Regions from separate parts of the Mesorhizobium sp. WSM4983 genome, predicted to be linked through region 1. Evidence: riboswitches for the same ligand, from Rfam matches in the RefSeq annotation. Region 1 holds a riboswitch; each other region holds the start of a gene.
What was found. Region 1 has a riboswitch for thiamine pyrophosphate ahead of thiB (thiamine ABC transporter substrate binding subunit). Riboswitches for the same ligand answer to the same signal wherever they lie in the genome.
Positions count from the first base shown of each region.

Region 2: linked by a shared signal. The riboswitch ahead of thiC (phosphomethylpyrimidine synthase ThiC) and the one ahead of thiB (thiamine ABC transporter substrate binding subunit) in region 1 are both predicted to bind thiamine pyrophosphate.
Region 3: linked by a shared signal. The riboswitch ahead of thiC (phosphomethylpyrimidine synthase ThiC) and the one ahead of thiB (thiamine ABC transporter substrate binding subunit) in region 1 are both predicted to bind thiamine pyrophosphate.

Region 1 is NZ_JARTVM010000002.1:634,587-637,857, reverse strand. Features, by position in the region: gene P9254_RS10370 (ABC-F family ATP-binding cassette domain-containing protein) at 1-768, opposite strand, end outside; gene P9254_RS10365 (thiamine diphosphokinase) at 770-1,414, opposite strand; TPP riboswitch at 1,554-1,669, shown strand; gene thiB (thiamine ABC transporter substrate binding subunit) at 1,712-2,719, shown strand; gene thiP (thiamine/thiamine pyrophosphate ABC transporter permease) at 2,936-3,271, shown strand, end outside.
Region 2 is NZ_JARTVM010000018.1:4,113-7,383, reverse strand. Features, by position in the region: gene thiC (phosphomethylpyrimidine synthase ThiC) at 1-1,336, opposite strand, end outside; TPP riboswitch at 1,440-1,556, opposite strand; gene P9254_RS28115 (hypothetical protein) at 1,874-2,137, opposite strand; gene P9254_RS28110 (metallophosphoesterase family protein) at 2,629-3,271, shown strand, end outside.
Region 3 is NZ_JARTVM010000001.1:1,281,746-1,285,016, reverse strand. Features, by position in the region: gene thiO (glycine oxidase ThiO) at 1-217, opposite strand, end outside; gene thiC (phosphomethylpyrimidine synthase ThiC) at 214-2,034, opposite strand; TPP riboswitch at 2,147-2,258, opposite strand; gene P9254_RS06285 (beta-galactosidase) at 2,540-3,271, opposite strand, start outside.

The DNA.
Region 1 (3,271 bases):
CTGGCGCATGGCCTGCAGCTCGCCGAGCCGGCGCATGTTGCGCTTGCGCCTGGCGGTCACGCCATAGCGCAGCCAATGCTCCTCGCGCACGATCTGGCGGCCGAGCTTGTGCTGTTCGCGCTCTTCCTCTTCAAGCACCTGGTCGCGCCATTCCTCAAAGTGCGCGAACCCCTTGTCCAGCCGGCGCGTCTGGCCGCGGTCGAGCCAGACGGTGGCGCGCGAGACGCGCTCGAGAAAGCGGCGGTCGTGCGAGATCAGGATCACGGCCGACGAGGTGCGGGCAAGCTCTTCTTCCAGCCATTCGATGACCGACAGGTCGAGATGATTGGTCGGCTCGTCGAGGAGCAGGATATCGGGCTCCGGCGCCATGACGCGGGCGAGTGCTGCGCGGCGCGCCTCGCCGCCGGAAAGGTCGTTCGGCCGCTCCTCGCCGGTCAGGCCGAGATGCTCCATCAGATAAGTGGCGCGATGCGGGTCGTCGGCCGGCCCGAGGCCGGCTTCGACATAGGCGCGCACGCTGGCGAAGCCATCCATATCGGGCATTTGCGGCAGGTAGCGCACCGTTGCCGAGGGCTGGCGGAATACTTCGCCGTCCTGCGGTTCGATCAGCCCCGCGACGATCTTGAGCAGCGTCGACTTGCCCGAACCGTTGCGGCCTACAAGCGCGATCTTCTCGCCGGCGGAGGCGCTCAGTGCCGCGCCGTCGAGCAGCGGCGTGCCGCCAAAAGTCAGTTTTATGCCATCCAGATTGAGAAGAGGCGGGGCCATGTCAGCTTTCGGGAAGAGGATAGGGGTGGGCGAGCAGCAGCGCCCGGCCACGCTCGAGCGCGATCTCGAGCCGACCCTTGATCTCATTTGATATGGTAAGCGATGAGCCGAACGCCACCTCGACACCGTCCAGCGGCCATTTGGCGCCTGAGACCGTCAGGCCGGCGAGGTCGGAGAAGCCGAGCACCGAGAACAGCGTGCCCTCGGCGTAGTCGAAGCCGGCTTTGCCCGGCAGGATGGGCACGCCCTCCTGGGCGCCGCTGGTCAGCAGCACGGTCGTGCCCGCCTCGGCCAGCCGCACGCTTAGAGCCAAATGCAGAAAGGCATGATCGGCGCGCTTGCCGCCGAAGGCGCCGGCCAGCACCAGGCTGGTGGCGCCGCGCGCCAGCGCCTCGGCAATGGCGAGCTCGCCGTCGGTCATGTCCTTCTCGGTCGGGAAAATCTTGCGCGGCACGGCGGCCAGATTCTCCGGCAGGTTTGGCGGTACCGAGTCGAAATCTCCGACCCAGAGCTCCGGCAGGAGGCCAAGCATATGGGCATGGCCGATACCGGCATCGGCGGCGATGATGCGGGAGCCTTCGATCTGGCGATCGAGGCGAGGCGTGCGGACGAGATCGCCGCCAAGCAGGATGGTGAATGTGCCCATGGCCGTCGCCCTTACCAGCCCGGCCCACGAAACGGAAGCGGGCGCGTCCAAACGGAATCGCGCTTCGCTACCGCGGTGAACGATGATGATCCCCGGAAACTTCCGCTTGCGCGCCGCATCGGCCGGGCCTATGTCTCGAAATGCTCTAACGGGGTGCCGGACGCTGATTTTGCGAACCGGCTGAGAGGCAACGAAAGCCAACCCGCTGAACCTGATCCGGTTTGTACCGGCGGAGGGATTAGACGTTTCGGACCATCCGACGCCTCAATTCCTTTAACGCGAACGAAGGAGGCGCCGATGCGCTCGCTATTGTCCAACCTTGTTCTTGCAGTCGGCCTTGTTTCGCTTTTGGCAGGCGGACCTGCCGAGGCTAAAGACAAGCTTACCGTCTACACCTACGAAAGCTTCACCGCCGACTGGGGTCCCGGGCCCGCGGTGAGGAAGGAATTCGAGGCCGAATGCGGCTGCGATCTTGAATTCGTCTCGGTTGCCGACGGCGTGGCACTGCTCAACCGCGTCAAGCTGGAGGGCGCCGGCACCAAGGCTGATGTCGTGCTCGGCCTCGATACCAACCTGACCGCGGATGCCAAGGCGAGCGGCCTATTCGCGCGGCATGGCGCGGTGGCCGATTTGAATGTGCCCGGCGGCTGGAAAGACGACACTTTCGTGCCTTTCGACTACGGCTATTTCGCCGTCGTCTACGACACCGAAAAGCTGAAGACGCCGCCGAAGAGCTTGAAGGAACTGGTCGAGGGCGCCGGCCCCGACAAGATCATCATCCAGGATCCGCGCACTTCGACGCCGGGCCTCGGGCTGCTGCTGTGGGTCAAGTCGGTCTATGGCGACAAGGCGCCGGAAGCCTGGGCCAAGCTGAAGCCGAAGGTGCTGACCGTGACGCCGGGCTGGAGCGAGGCCTATGGTCTGTTCACCAAGGGCGAGGCGCCGATGGTTCTCTCCTATACCACCTCGCCGGCCTACCACATGGTGGCCGAGAACACCGAGCGCTATCAGGCGGCGTCCTTCGAGGAGGGCGAATATCTGCAGATCGAGGTCGCCGGCATCACCAAAACCGGCGCGAAGAACCCGCTGGCGGAAAAATTCATAGCCTTCATGACCGGGCCCAAGTTCCAGGACATCATCCCGGAGACCAACTGGATGTTCCCGGCCGGCAAGACCGACAAGCCGCTCAACCCGGCCTTCGAAAAGCTGGTGAAGCCGACCAAAACCCTGCTGTTCAGCCCGGACGAGGTGGCGGCCAACCGCAAGGCCTGGGTGGATGAATGGCTGGCGGCGATGAGCAAGTAGGACGCAGGATGGCGCTTGAGCACCCCCCTCTGTCCGGCCGGCCATCTCCCCCGCAAAGGGGGAAATTCGCGGTCATCGGTGATTTCGCTAGCCGCCGACGGTGTAGGAAGAGCGGCAAAGCTGCCAATCTCCCTCCTAGAGTGGGAGATGTCCGGCAAGACAGAGGGGGGCGCGACGGAACGCGGCGTTCGCTAGCTCGAGCCAACGTGGTGCAGCGTGCAATCCACGCCGCGCCCTGACCCTCGCATCACTGCCGGCATCATCGCCCTTGTCGCCATCACTTTGCTCATCGGCGGCGCCTTCGCCGGCCTGATCCTCGAAGGCGCGAGCGGTCCGTCCAGCGCTGCCGCGGCCTTCGACAGCTATCTGCTCCGCGTCGCCCGCTTCACGCTTTGGCAGGCGCTGCTGTCGACATTGCTTTCGGTCTTGCCGGCAGTGTTCGTCGGCCGCGCCCTGTCCAGGCAAACGAACTTTCCCGGACGTCGCCTGATCCTGCAGTTGTTCACGGTGCCGCTGGCGCTGCCGGCCATCGTCGCCGCGCTCGGCGTGTTG
Region 2 (3,271 bases), on a different contig from region 1:
AGCCCGGCGCGATGTCGGTCGTCAGCGGCCCCAACGTGTAGAACGGCGCCTCACCGCACACTGCGAGCTGCTTGTCCATGTTCTGCTTGATCTTGTGCATGGGGACATGGCCCGGGCCTTCGATCATCACCTGGCAGTCCTTTGCCCAGGCAATCTTGGTGAGTTCTCCAAGTGTTTCCAGTTCGGCGAATTGCGCCGCGTCGTTCGCATCGGCGATTGAACCGGGACGAAGGCCGTCGCCGAGCGAGAAGGAGACGTCATAGGCTCTGGCGATGTCGCAGATCTCCTCGAAATGCTCGTAGAGGAAGCTCTCCCGGTGATGGTGCAGGCACCATTTGGCCATGATCGAGCCGCCGCGCGAGACGATGCCCGTGACCCGGTCGACGGTCAGCGGGATGTAGTGCAGCCGCACGCCGGCGTGGATGGTGAAATAGTCGACGCCTTGCTCGGCCTGCTCGATCAGCGTGTCGCGGTAGACCTCCCAGTTCAGATCCTCGGCGATGCCGTTGACCTTTTCCAGCGCCTGATAGAGCGGCACCGTACCGATCGGCACCGGCGCATTGCGCACGATCCAGTCGCGGATGTTGTGGATGTTGCGGCCGGTCGACAGGTCCATCACCGTGTCCGCGCCCCAGCGGATAGCCCAGACCATTTTTTCGACCTCTTCGGCCATCGACGATGTGACAGCCGAGTTACCGATGTTGGCGTTGATCTTGACCAGAAAATTGCGACCGATGATCATCGGCTCGCTCTCGGGATGATTGATGTTGGCGGGAATGATTGCGCGCCCGCGCGCCACCTCGTCGCGCACGAATTCGGGTGTGACGAAATCTGGGATCGCCGCGCCGAAGGCTTCGCCGTCGCGTTGCAGCTTGCCGCGCATCACCTCGCGGCCGAGATTCTCGCGGATGGCTACGAACTCCATTTCTGGCGTGATGATGCCGGCGCGCGCATAGGCAAGTTGGGTCACCGCCTTGCCCTGCTTGGCCTTGAGCGGCCGATTGCGTATCGGAAATTCCGGTGTCAGGCGCTCGCCGGTGGCGAATCCATTGTCTTCCGGCCGGACGTGGCGGCCGTCATAGGCTTCGACATCGCCACGCGCCGTGACCCATTCGTGGCGAAGCCGGGCAAGGCCTTTTTCGATGCTGGTTTCGACTGATGGATCGGTGTAGGGGCCGGACGGATCGTAGACGGTGACGGGCGGTTCGCCGGCCGTCGGATGGACGGAAATCTCGCGCATCGGCACCCTGATCTGCGGGTAGAGGACGCCGGGCTTGTGGATTTTCCGCGAGGCGGGCAGTGGTCCCGTCGATACGGCGGGGGTGAGGGCATTCATCGTGAGGCTCCTTTGCTCATGCATTGGAGACCCAGTTCTGTGCCGGAAGGATGAAAAGACGCTTCTGTAGACCTGCTGCAACAGGACCTCGGGCGTAAACTCCCGCAAAGCGCTTGCACCGTCCCTACGCCAGTATGAACTGGATCAGGTTCAACGGGTCACTGCGCCGCGAAAGCCAGCAGTATCTCAGCCCCTTGCCGGGACTCCCCTGGTGAATGCCTTAGGTTGAACGGGCTGACGCTATCTTGTCAAGCGCATTCGGGCGCCTTCGGCCGGTGGCGACGACCGGCGGCCAGCCGGGCGGAGAGCTCGCGCATGCATCGGGGACAAGTCACGCCCCGTAGACCGGGGCTGAATGGCCAAAGCCTCATTCGCTTCGTGAAGGATGGAGAAACTGTATTGGCCATGTGCGCGTATCGACCAAGTAGCTCAGGCGGTCACGGATGTGGTTATTCTGGTCGAAGGTGACGAACGGCCTTGGGGGTCACCTCCTTTAGGATTCAGAGGTTGGAAGACGGCTTCTCGCGATCACGGCCATCAGGAAATACCTGTCTTCGGCTCAACCTCGACATGGCGTCCGATCGACCGCAGATATACAGCTATCTCGTTCATGAGATGATCGCGTTCGCCGTAGATTTCAGCAATCCTACGCAGCTGTGGCTCGACGGCCCTCCGTTGCGCTGGCGTGAAATCAGCATCGCCAAAGACGTATCCCAAGTTGCCAATCGCGCAAATTTTGCAGCCGGCGTCCACAACTGCTTGTACGAATGCCGGAATGTCTTTTTCTTGCATGGTCTTCATGTCGAACCTCTCGTGAATGGCGTGCTTGCGCCCCAATCTGCCTTTTCAGCGTGTCCTCTGGGCGGCGCAAGCCCTGAGCGTGACTGTGCACGGGCAACCTCGACTATCCCATCTGCCACGCTCTTTAGAATCGGTGGGGTCTGGTGATCGCAGGCTGGGCCACTCAAAAGCCTGCAAGAAGAAAGTCATGGCGACCATTGCTCAAGATCGCAAGGGTGCGTGCAAGACCTTCCGTTGGCAGTCATGCACGCTCGCTCAGAGATAGTCCGGCCGCGGAAATTCTCCCTTATTCGTAAGAAAGCTCATTGAGCAACTGGGCATTGAGCAACTGGGTCTCACGTCACGGGTCTCGTGTGCTTCACAGCCGAAAAATAGCCGCCGTGGCAATTCTCGAAAAGTGCAGGCTACCTCGTTAAGGACACTGCGGATGATCGTTCGCGCTTGGCAAAAGCGAACGGATTAGTCTATGGCTCTCGGCAGGGGGGCGAGTTATGCGGCGGGTGCGAATCCTTCAAGTAGGCGATATTCACTATCCGGACTGGCATCCTTCCTCTAGCAACATCGATGCCAAGGATAGCAAGTTCGCTCCGAAAATAACGCAGAAGCTACGCGCGTCTTCGCTGCGTGCCGTCTTGACGAAACTTCGGCGGCTGACGACTTCGAAGCCCTTGGATTCGATCGCCTTCATGGGGGATTTCACGAGCCGTGGCGACAAGACCTTCATTGCTTCGGCATTCCAGCATTTCACGTTGCTCTGCCGCGCACAGGGACGCAGTTCAAAGGCGCTTCCGTTGATATTCGTACCGGGAAATCACGATGTGAACCGTGATGACGCGCGCGAACTTGGACCGACTGAGAAATTCAGCGAAATGGCGAGTTTAGCCGCCCGCTTGGGTTGGCAGACCGTTCCCGTGGACCAACCCGTGCACTTCAGACTTCCGACAGGATCCGCAGGCGCAAACTTCATCCTCGTCAACACAGCGATAGGCAGTTGGGAGCTTCAAAACCTTCCCGCGTTCCTTCGTGATCGTCTCGAGGCACTCAGTCCTTCTACAGAGCCTCTAGATCTCGGCTCGCCGGACATCTCGGGACATTCGCCCGCGACACCTCCCAGCGATCCAGACAAGGAGGCGT
Region 3 (3,271 bases), on a different contig from region 1:
CGTCCCACCAATCGGCTGCGTCGCGTCCGAGCGTCAGCACCGTCTCTTCGGCGCTCTCGCGCTCGCACCAGGGCGCGAGCATGCCGCCGGCCTGCCAGGAGGCATTGCCGGCGATCTCGAGGCGTTTCTCGACAAGGGTCACCTCGGCGCCGCGCGTTGCCAGCTCGTGCGCGAGTGTCAATCCGGCGACGCCAGCGCCGCGAACGAGCACCTTCATGGGGTGTCCGTGCGCTCGGAGGTGCTGTCGACCGGTATATAGAGATCGCCGCCGTCGCGGTACTTCGCCGCCATGGCCGCGAGCCCTTCCTTCTGCGCTTCCGCGCGGATGTCATGCGACATCCGCATCGAGCAGAATTTGGGACCGCACATGGAGCAGAAATGCGCCACCTTGTGCGCCTCCTTGGGCAGGGTTTCGTCGTGGAAGGCGCGCGCCGTCTCCGGATCGAGCGACAGGTTGAACTGGTCCTCCCACCGGAACTCGAAGCGCGCCCTCGACAACGCGTCGTCCCTGACCTGGGCGGCCGGATGGCCCTTGGCGAGGTCGGCGGCATGAGCGGCGATCTTGTAGGTGATGACGCCAGTCTTGACGTCGTCGCGGTCGGGCAGGCCGAGATGCTCCTTCGGCGTGACGTAGCAGAGCATCGACGTTCCGAACCAGCCGATCATCGCCGCGCCGATGCCCGATGTGATGTGGTCATAGCCCGGCGCGATGTCGGTGGTGAGCGGCCCGAGCGTGTAGAACGGCGCTTCGCCACAGACCGCGAGCTGCTTGTCCATGTTTTGCTTGATCTTGTGCATCGGCACGTGGCCGGGGCCCTCGATCATCACCTGGCAGTCCTTGGACCAGGCGATCTTGGTGAGCTCTCCGAGCGTTTCCAGCTCGGCGAACTGGGCCGCGTCATTGGCATCGGCGATCGAGCCGGGGCGAAGGCCGTCGCCGAGCGAGAACGCCACGTCATAGGCCCGGGCGATGTCGCAGATCTCCTCGAAATGCTCGTAGAGAAAACTCTCCTGGTGGTGATGCAGGCACCACTTGGCCATGATCGAGCCGCCGCGCGACACGATGCCGGTGACGCGGTCGACGGTCAGCGGGATATAGGGCAGGCGCACGCCGGCATGGATCGTGAAATAGTCCACGCCCTGCTCGGCCTGCTCGATGAGGGTGTCGCGGAACACCTCCCAGGTCAGTTCCTCGGCGACGCCGCCGACTTTCTCCAGCGCCTGGTAGATCGGCACCGTGCCGATCGGCACCGGCGAATTGCGCACGATCCATTCGCGGATGTTGTGGATGTTGCGCCCGGTCGAGAGGTCCATTACCGTATCGGCGCCCCAGCGGATCGCCCACACCATCTTCTCGACCTCTTCGGCCATCGACGAGGTGACGGCGGAGTTGCCGATATTGGCGTTGATCTTGACCAGAAAATTGCGGCCGATGATCATCGGCTCGCTTTCCGGGTGGTTGATGTTGGACGGGATGATGGCGCGGCCGCGCGCCACCTCGTCGCGCACGAATTCCGGGGTGACGAAATCGGGGATCGCGGCGCCGAAGCTCTCGCCATCGCGCTGGAGTTTCGAACGCAACTGCTCCCGGCCGAGGTTCTCGCGGATGGCGACGAACTCCATCTCAGGCGTGATGATGCCGGCGCGCGCATAGGCGAGCTGGGTGACGGCGCGGCCGCCGGCCGCGCGCAACGGTCTGTTGCGAACCGGGAATTCCGGCGTCAGGCGATCGGCTGAGACGAAGCCGTTGTCTTCCGGCTTGATCGTGCGGCCCTCGTAGCGCCCCACGTCTCCGCGCGCCTCGATCCATGCCTCGCGCAGCCGTGGCAAGCCACGCTCGATGTCGGTTTTCACCGTGGCATCCGTGTAGGGGCCGGACGAGTCGTAGACAGTGACCGGCGGCTCGCCGGCGCTCGGGTGGACCGAGATCTCGCGCATCGGCACCCGCAGCTCCGGGTGAAGCTGACCGGGTTTGTGGACCTTCTTCGAAGCTGGGAGTTCGCCGACGGTGACGGTCGGGGTGTGGGCATTCATGAGTGAGCCTCCTTGCTCGAGTGCAACGGAGACCCAGTCCACGCGATGAGGAGGAAGTGACGCTTCGCTTAGAATGCGGGCACTGCCCGAATGCCGAAGCCGGATTGCCGACCCGCGAAGCCTCGCACCGTCCCTACGCCAGTATGAACTGGATCAGGTTCAACGGGTCACTGCGCGCGATAGCAGTATCTCAGCCCCTTGCCGGGACTCCCCTGGTGAGGCGCCTAGGTTGGACGATGCGACGCTATCCTGTCAACTCGACTTCATGACTTCTCCAGCCTCGAACAAGCGACGAGAAGTGGCGCAGCCACGCAGCTTTGGTCGAGCATCTCTTACATCGACGCCCATTGAGCCACGACCTTGCGCGCGTCGAGCTGGCAGTCGGGGCCCACTTGTCATCCGCCAAGGAAACGCTTTTGCGATCCCTTGTGGCGGCGGATTGAAGAACGCATTTTTCGCCTCGAAGAGCATCTGTTCGGCGTCTATGGACGCTGGTTCGATTTGTTCAGGACCGAATTATTGCGCAGCCGTAAGGGTCGAGTTGCAGCGTTCCTTCAACGGCCTTGCCCGTCAGCAGGTCGAGGCCCTTTGGGACGTCGGTTACGATCACGGCGACTTCCGTGGTGTTCAGCACGAACATCAGCCGGCGGTCGTCGGCTTCCCTGACAGAGACCTCCACCCCGGCAGGCAGGTCGGGCAGCAAAGGCGCTATACCGGCTTTGGCCAGCACGACATCGACAAGCTTCTCCGTCAGTTGCGGCGTGAGATACGTGCCGACATAGACAACCCGACCTTGCCCGACCTTGCGGGCGGTGATTGCCGGAGAGCCGGCGGCGAAGCGGTTCGACCAGACGCCGAGCACCTCGGTGTCAGGCGCTACGTCAAGCACCTCGTACAAATGCGCAGCCTGGAATTCTTCATTGCCAAGGGTGAACAGGTATTTGCGTTCCGCGGACGAGGCCGGGAGGGGCGGCGGTGCATAGGTGCCCATCGGAGCCGGACGAAACAGCGGAAACAGGCCGCTGGCGCCTTCGGGAACGACGCGGCCGAACTCCGCCACCCTGACGCCGCTCAGGGCTGCAAGGGCCTTGCCGGGGGCCTGCTCGCGAATGATGTGGTTGTTCTCGTCCCTCGTCCCGCTCAATGCCGACAGGATCAGCGTACCGCCGTGGCGGACGAAGGTTTCGACAGCCTCGTTCCATTCATCCTTCCACATCACCCAATGCGGGACGTAGAG